Regions from separate parts of the Clostridium felsineum DSM 794 genome, predicted to be linked through region 2. Evidence: riboswitches for the same ligand, from Rfam matches in the RefSeq annotation. Region 2 holds a riboswitch; the other holds the start of a gene.
What was found. A riboswitch is a leader RNA that binds a small molecule or an ion and turns the genes downstream of it on or off. The one in region 2 is predicted to bind cobalamin.

Region 1 (4,409 bases), 1.2 Mb from region 2:
ACAAGGTGGATTTTCCTGCTCCATTAGGCCCTAAAATAGCTACTCTTTCCCCTTTTTCTATATCTATATTAATGTTATTAAGCGCTTTAAAACCGTCACTATAAATGTAGCTTACATCTTTAATACTTATTTGCATTGTTTTAACCACCTTAAATTTAAATATGGGTACAGCTTATTTCACATCTTATTGACACTAGTTAAGTCAAGTTCAACTTTAAGCTATCTTTGTCCAATTATAGTTGGTGCTTTCTATAATCTGTACAAATATAGCTTTAGTTTCACATTTGATTGACACTAGCTAACTCAAGTTCAACTTTAAGCTATCTTTGTCCAATTATAGTTGGTGCTTTCTATAATCTGTACAAATATAGCTTTAGTTTCACATTTGATTAGCTATAATTTCTATGGCTATAAATGCTATGGCTAATATTATAAAAACTTTATCCTGAAACCTTATCTTTTCACGAAAAAAAGTAAAGTGCGTCGTCTCTGCATTGTAGCCTCTTGAAATCATTGCTTTATATATGGATGTACTCTTATCTAATGATTTAATTAGTACGTAGGCTGCGGTTTTTCCTGAATCTATTAGTCTTTTATAAGGAGAAGCATTTTTGCCCATTCGGCATATTTGAGCTCTATTCATGTTATCTCTTACTTCTTCTATTATAAAAAGATATCTATACATCATATTAGCTATATCTATAATGGTAGTAGGCACTTTTAATATCCTTAAAGTTTCAAGAATTTCTGTCATAGGAGTAGTATAAATAAGTAAATATCCTAGAGTAACTGCTGCAATTACTCTAAGAAAGACTATACTACCAAACTGTAATCCTTCTAAATAAATATTAAGCTTAAATCCAAGGTTTAAGGTATAAATGCAGTGACTTCCATTAGTAAAACTTACATTTACAAAAACAATGACTGCCATTAAAGCTGGCATAGATAATCTATGGATAAGTTTTTTCATATTAATTCCTGCACTAAAAAACAATAATAATGAAAAAATCCAGAAACTTAAAATGACATACCATTTTGAAAGCATTACTACTGTTATTATACCTATAAAGAATATAATAGTTTTCACTCTTCCATCAAACCTATGAACGAAACTTTCTACTTCAGCTGTATTTTTAAATTCCAAAAGACTCATTTAAGCTTTCTCCTGAACATTTTCTTCTTTTGATTTTCCAAATAACTTTTCCCAGTGATGTCCTATAATAATTCCTGCAAAAAAATTAACAACTGAAAAAGCTCCTACTTCTGCATCCCCTGGAAGTTCTATAAATGGATGATGCTTTCCTGATGCCATAGAATTAACCTTATCATCAGTACCAGATGCCTCCATTTTATGCATATCCATATATTTACCAGATATAAAAATAAATATAAGAATTACAAGCATTATTCCTAATAGGGTTTTTGTAAAACTATCTAGCCACTTAACTTGATTTTTACTATTCATCTTTACTCCTCCCTATTATGTTACTCATAGAACTGTTTAAAATATCTGGTCTTCTTTTAAGCATTATCTTTATTATTGCTGCAGTGAAAATTCCTTCTGCAATGGCTAGTGGAATTTGTGTTGGACCGTATCCCATAAAAAATATCATCCACTGCTTGAATATAGATGTATGTCCATGCAAACTTATTGCTAGTTCTAATGCACTTACTAAATATGTGACAATATCTCCAACAAAACCTGCCATTCCAGCTGCTAACCACAAAGGTGCATTAAATTTCTTTAAAAGCTTGAACATAGCATATCCAGATAACCCTCCTGCTATTCCCATTGAAATATTGTTTGCTCCAATAGTTGTTATACCTCCATGTCCCAAAAACAGAGCTTGAAACAGCAGAGCTATTGCTGTTATAACAGTAGTAGCTAAAGGTCCTATTAATATAGCTGCCAGCGGTGTTCCACAGGGATGAGAACAGGATCCTGTCACAGGAACAGGTATATGCATGCAGGATATTACAAAAACCCCCACGCCAACCATTGATAAAAATGGTTTATAGTATAAATTTTTCTCTGATCTTTTCTTTATTTCTCTTACACCTGGAATAACAAATAAAGCTGATGCAGCATACCAGGTTCCCCATGCTGCTGATGATAATATACCGTCTTCTATATGCATATAAAACACTCCCTTTAATTTATGTAAAATAAAAAAAACCCTCAACTAAACGTTAAAAGGTCATATGCATATAGTAATTATATAATTACATTTCATGACTATTCCTCCTATCGCTCGTAGAAAAAATATAATAGAATATGGCAAGTCTCCTGGCTTGAAAATCATAATTTAAGTACGTCTTCCCAGTTTCCCAGTGACCTATTGTACTTAAACTCCTTTCTTACAGTGGCGGGACCGCTCAGGATTTTAACCTGATTCCTTTTTAATCAACTAAAAAATTTAGTTGAACCCACAAATTCTAGCAGTACACTAAAATTTTTATATTCTTTTTCTATTAAATTTTAATATAATCTTAATACTTTATATGCTACCATATAAACCATAGAAATACAATTGTATATAAATAACAAAACAAAAGCTGATATATAATACCAGCCCCTATAATCATTTTAATTAATAACTTTTAAAACCTAAAACATTTTTTAATAACTAATGCTTTATTATTTATGCATAAAAGCTTGTTTGTAATATATTTTATTTCTTACTTATGCTAATTCGTCCAGCAAAGAAACCAATACCAAAACAAACTACTGCTGCAAAAATAAACCCAAATGCCTTCATTGTATCGTATATAACATATTCATAGTACGCTCTAATTATATAAATAACATAGCTAATACTAAAATCAGCTCCACCTTCAAATAGACAAGCTGAAATAATTGCTATGGGAATCTGCATTAAACAAACTATTCCAACTACAAACCTTACTATTAAACTAAAAGCTTTCTCTAAATAATATTTATTAAAAACAGCTATTATAACTGCACTACCAAACATAGGTATTGCTATGTAGTTTTTCTTAGAATTACATATAAGAAATCCATAAATAACTCCTAAAACAAGAGTAACCATAATGGATACTATGACTGCCTTAAGTATGTTATTTTTATTCTCCTTATAATCATTGTCCTCTATTATATTTTCCTCTATTATATTAGGATCAAAATTTTCTTTTCTCTTTATTTCTATTGTTGTTATAAATTTTTTTAAATCTATATCTTCAAAAAACGATAATGATATTTGAAAAGAATATGGGTTAATTCCATATAATTGATTAAAATTATTAAATACTGTTCTCTTCCTCGCCTTGCCTATGTCTTTCTTTAATAAAATAGATACAGCTGTATTATTATTTATCCTATATATTTCTACGCTATAAATTTCATTCCAGTATGCTTTTCTAGTCTTAAATGGCATGGACACTTCTAAATACTGATCTGTCATTTTAATATAGAACTTCTTTAGTAGCCCAGCATATATAAACAAATATCCCATAAATAATCCAATAGCTGCCATGAAAACTCCAAATAAAAATCCAAAAATAAAGCTACTTTGCATGATTAATGTGAAAAATACTGCTGCCATTGCTAACATAAAAATTGTTAAAACTATGTACGTGATTTTACTTTTTAATTTTAAATTTGATTTTTGTAAAAATGGTATGTCGTACTTCATAGTCTTCCTCCTTAAAATATGTAAATCATATTATACTATATTTTCTTTCTAAAACACAACATTAAAAGGAGCCTTACATTATTAATAAGAAGACTCCTTTATAGAATTTCTATTATAATGCTCTAATAACACCACATGCTATTTTTCTACCAGATGCTCCTGCTGGCTGAGTTCTATAATCATCTGGACTTTCATGAATCACCACAGATTTCCCTATAATTTGAGGAACTCTAAACTTGTTTGTAAAAAATGTCATACGGGCATAACCGTTATTCGAAAAAATTACAGGGAAATCTCCCGCATGATTGCCATGTGGTTGATTAGTTGGATTCCAGTGTTCTCCAGTGTTTGGAAATGGTTTAAGCGCTGTTCCTTTTGTGCAATCTCCAATTCCATGTATATGAAAACCATGAGGACCAACCTGAGGTCTTCCACCCATTGCAGGTCTATATGGTGGAAGTCCATTAAGTACAACAGAAACTTCTGTTCCGTTAGCTACAGCTGTAAAAATAACAACTCCCCTAATATTAGGTGCTATTGCTCCTCCTACTATATTAGCTTGTGCTCTCCTTACAGGTCTCATATATAGTTCATCCTCAGACCTGTAATCAAAGTAATAATCATCATTTAGAAATGGACATTTATATTGGTCAAAATACATATGTGCCTCCAATTTAAATATTACACTTTATTCTATGCATTAATTTATTAAGAGTTACTACTTTATTTATAATCAGAAACACTTATTATTTTTCA
Region 2 (4,409 bases):
AGGGTATACCTTTGCGTACACTATACAACGGATATAATTGCTGGTTTCATCCTTGGAATTACCTTATCACAGATTCTTTTTACTTTAATAAATTATATTTTTATATACTGTACTTAAATTAATTAAATATTGCCCTTAAAATCAAACTAAAAAGCATTATAAAAAAGAGTATTATCATAGATATTTCAAAAAAGCCTAATATAAGTATTCCTATTCTAATTATATCAATAGCAAATGAATAATTTGATAAATTAAAAGCATCAATAAAATTCAATATAGCAATAAAAATAAATATAACACAAAATCCCCTTAAAATACCTCTTATGTCACCTTTGTCCGGTGACATACTTAAAACTATATATGCTGCTAATGCTAAAAAAGCAAAAAAGTGTACATTATAAGCGTTAGTTACACTAAAAAACACTTTGAGAAGCTCTTCATCAGCATTTTTTATTCCATTTAAAGTGTCAAAATCCAAAGTTAAAGAATTCGCATTTTTTGATACTACTACACAAAAATCATTAAACACATTCGGAATACTAATTTTCATTACAATAAAAGTCACTATAATTCCAAACAAAAAAGGCGTTAAGCCTATAAAAAAATCCCCTAATCTTTGATAGAAATTTTCATTCTTCTTAAAACATTTTACATATCCAAGTGTATTGTTTTTATCAGGCTCTTTAATTAATTTAACATCTTCTATATTATGAGCATATACAACAGCCATAAAAACATGCATAAGTTGATGAAAGGTGGAGCCCACTGCCCCCATTATCATTACAGCTTTACTTCCAATACTATTTTTAAGATTACTTACTATAATACTTCTAAATCCTCCCATAACAAAACTAAAACTAACTATTACAACTATAAAATATACAGCTTCAATTAAGGTTCTAATAAGTACAGCTATTTCTGTTATTGAGTATCTTTCCATTTTTACACACCTCTTATGACTTTAAAACTCTAAAAATCAAACTAATTAAAAATGTAATGCATGAAAATACTATTGCTACTGAAAGAAAACCTGTCATTAAAACATTATACTTAATCATTAATGCTCCTGATATATACTTAGATAATCCAACTACATTTACAACAAGTATAAGCATAAATATTGATACAAGTCCTACAAATGCTCCATTTACATCTGCTTTACTTAAAGATATATGTGAAGATATGCATATAGCTACAAGCAAAAATAAATAGAAATATGGATTTTTAAAATTAGAAAGAGCAAATATACTTTTTATAACTGCTATATTAGAAATTAAAACACCATGAACTGAATCACTGTTTAAAATATTTATACTCAAATTTTGTTTTAAGGTCATCATAAAATTATCAAATGCAACTGGGGTAGTCAATTTAAGAAGCGCCATTATTACAGTTATACCCCCAAATATTGGTGCAACGCCTATGAAGAAATTTCCTATTCTTTGATATACATTTGATGGATTATAAGTATGATTAACATATCCTAAGGTTCCTGTTTTATCTGGATTTTGAAGTAACTTTATATCCACAATTCTATGTCCAAATATAATAGCTATTAAGGCATGACTTAATTCATGAATTGGAGTTCCTATTAGTGCGGTTATCATAACAGCTTTCATTCCAAAACTTCTTTGTAAATTTGCTATGGTGTTATTTCTAAGAAAACCTAATATAAAACCAGCTACTATTATAATTCCTGTTAGATATATTGTTTCTATAAACGTTCTTATAATTAAATTTACTATTGGATTCATTTCTTCACTTCCTATTCGGTTATCTCTACTCTATTATTATCAACATCTAAAACTATACTTTCATAATATCCATCACCTGTCATTCGAGGTTCTCCTAGTATTTTATAATCATCCTGTCTAAGCTTTTCAGTAATTTCATTTACCTTCTCTTTGCTTCCTACTGAAATAGCTATATGTGTTAAACCAATATATTGCTCTACAGTATTGTTTAAATTATCTGGTATTGATGCCATACTCATTATTTCAAGTCTTGCAGTCTCATCAAATTTAATAAAATAGGATTCAAAATGTTTTTTCTCATTTATATACTTCTCTCCTGTAGTTCCATTAAAATACTTAATATAAAACTCTTTTAATTTTTCTATATCTCTAGTCCAAATTGCTACATGTTCAATTCTCATATCCATCCTCCTATATTTCTATTTACAAAATCTTAATTCTTTTAACTTAAATCACAGCATTAATTATACCATAACATAAGGTAGTTACAATTTACATTTTTTGAATATACGGTTAATTGTAATTCACAAAATAACATGATATACTAAGCATAAATATAAAAAATGTAATACGATGCTTTAGGCACCTAATTTTTAGGTTTAATAGGGAAATCGGTGAAAATCCGATGCAACCCCCGTTACTGTATACAGGTACAAAACCAATATCCACTGGACTTATTCTGGGAAGGATGGTAGAGGCTAAACTGTGAGTCAGGAGACCTACCTAAAGTATTATGGAACTTCGGAGGGAAGTAAAATCCATAAACATAATTATTATAAATATATGTTTGTATATGTATATGAATTGGCTCTCCGCAATGGCGGAGTTTTTTATTTTGCATATAAATTTAGCTCCTCTTTGAAGTCTTAATTAACTCATTTGAAGGGAGAACTCTCATGTATAAAAAAAGAAATACTTTAATTTCAACGTTACTTCTTATAATGATGCTTATACTAGCCTCATGTTCTAATGCTCAAAACGAAAATAATTCCTCAGCTAATAATTCCAATGTAAACAAAACCAATATAGCTTTAATAAACTACAATGGAAAGACCTATATTTCCTTAAAAGATGCTTTCAAAACCACTGGTGGAAATGTATCAATAAAAGGAAATAACGTTACCGCCACTAAAGACACGGATGTTATAAAATTATCTACAAATAATACTACAGCATATTTAAATTCTTCAAAAATATCAATGAGTGATTTACCCAAGGTAAAAAATAAAGATGTATATGTTTCAATGGACTTTTTAACAGATATACTTGATGCAAAAATAACCTATTCTGACGGTAAAGTAAGCCTCTTAGAAGAAGTACCTTTAAAATATACAAAAGCCTTTAAAATACAATACCTAAAAGGTGGATTTAAAAAAATTACTGACGGCAACAATAAAGTTATAATACTCGCACCAAAAGGAAAAGCTGTTCCTAATATATACAAAAATAATACAATAATAAACTATCCTACTTCTAATATACTTGTATCTTCTTCTACTGAAGCCGCATTACTTCGTCCACTTGATGAAATAAAAAGTATAAAAGCTGTGAATTTAAAAGAAGCTGAATGGGAAATAAATGATATAAAATCAGCACTTAAGGATAATAAAATAACCTATGTTGGAGATACCACTTCTCCTGATTACGAAAAAATTTCTTCTTTAAAACCAGATTTAGCTATTCTTTATGGTGGAAACTACGGTCTTAATAATATGATGAAAAAATTTGATGAACTTAAAATACCTTATGCCGCTGATAATGAATACTTAGAAGAAGATCCTCTTGGAAGATTAGAATGGATTAAATTTTTAGCTGCCTTTTATGATAAAGAAGATATAGCTGAAAAGTATTTTAATTCTGAAGTATCAAAGGTTAAGGCTATTGAAAATAAAATATCCTCACAAAAAAAGACGAAAGTTGCTTTTGGAATGGTTGATAACGGTAAAGTTTATGTTCCCGCTAAAGATTCATATGCTGCTAAAATGATTGCTTTAGCTGGTGGAGATTATGTTTTTAAGGATTTAAATACAAAAAGTGGGTACATAACTCTTGAAAATTTCTACGCAAAAGCAAAGGATGCTGATGTACTTATTTATTCCTCTTCAAAAGAATACACTCCATCCATTAAATCTGTATTAAATGAAGCTCCAGTACTAAAAGACACAAAACCTGTTAAGGATAAAAAGGTATGGTGCCTTGGACGGGATTATTATCAGGCTACAGACAAAACCTCTGAACTCATAGAAGACTTGTCATCAATATTTCATCCCGAAAGCTTTAAGGGTTACAAACAAAAACACTATTCACACTATTAATTTTAGGAGGCTCTTATGGATCTTAAGCCTAAAAGAAATACAAAAAATTTAGTTATTTTACTTCTATTATTTATAATTTTCTTTTTAACTTTTATATTTTCTATCAGCATGGGTTCACTTAAAATATCCTTTAATGAGGTTATTAAAATTCTCTTTAGAACTAGCTCTTTTAAAAGTGGCAACTATCAAATCGTATGGAATATCCGCTTTCCAAGAGCTGTTGGAGCACTTATAGGCGGTTCTGCCCTCTCCGTATCTGGACTATTACTTCAGGTATTATTTAAAAATCCAATAGTAGAACCCTATGTACTTGGAATTTCCTCTGGTGCAACCTTATTCG

Region 1: another riboswitch for cobalamin. It lies ahead of CLFE_RS09600 (energy-coupling factor ABC transporter permease); the one in region 2 lies ahead of CLFE_RS15305 (ABC transporter substrate-binding protein).

The regions. Positions count from the first base shown of each region.
Region 1 covers NZ_CP096980.1:2,037,744-2,042,152, reverse strand. The annotation lists gene CLFE_RS09615 (energy-coupling factor ABC transporter ATP-binding protein) at 1-136, opposite strand, end outside; gene cbiQ (cobalt ECF transporter T component CbiQ) at 380-1,153, opposite strand; gene CLFE_RS09605 (hypothetical protein) at 1,154-1,465, opposite strand; gene CLFE_RS09600 (energy-coupling factor ABC transporter permease) at 1,458-2,138, opposite strand; cobalamin riboswitch at 2,261-2,446, opposite strand; gene CLFE_RS09595 (hypothetical protein) at 2,673-3,653, opposite strand; gene CLFE_RS09590 (superoxide dismutase family protein) at 3,766-4,314, opposite strand.
Region 2 covers NZ_CP096980.1:3,218,066-3,222,474, forward strand. The annotation lists gene CLFE_RS15285 (phosphatase PAP2 family protein) at 1-117, shown strand, start outside; gene CLFE_RS15290 (hypothetical protein) at 119-940, opposite strand; gene CLFE_RS15295 (hypothetical protein) at 954-1,754, opposite strand; gene CLFE_RS15300 (VOC family protein) at 1,766-2,155, opposite strand; cobalamin riboswitch at 2,318-2,495, shown strand; gene CLFE_RS15305 (ABC transporter substrate-binding protein) at 2,651-4,069, shown strand; gene CLFE_RS15310 (FecCD family ABC transporter permease) at 4,085-4,409, shown strand, end outside.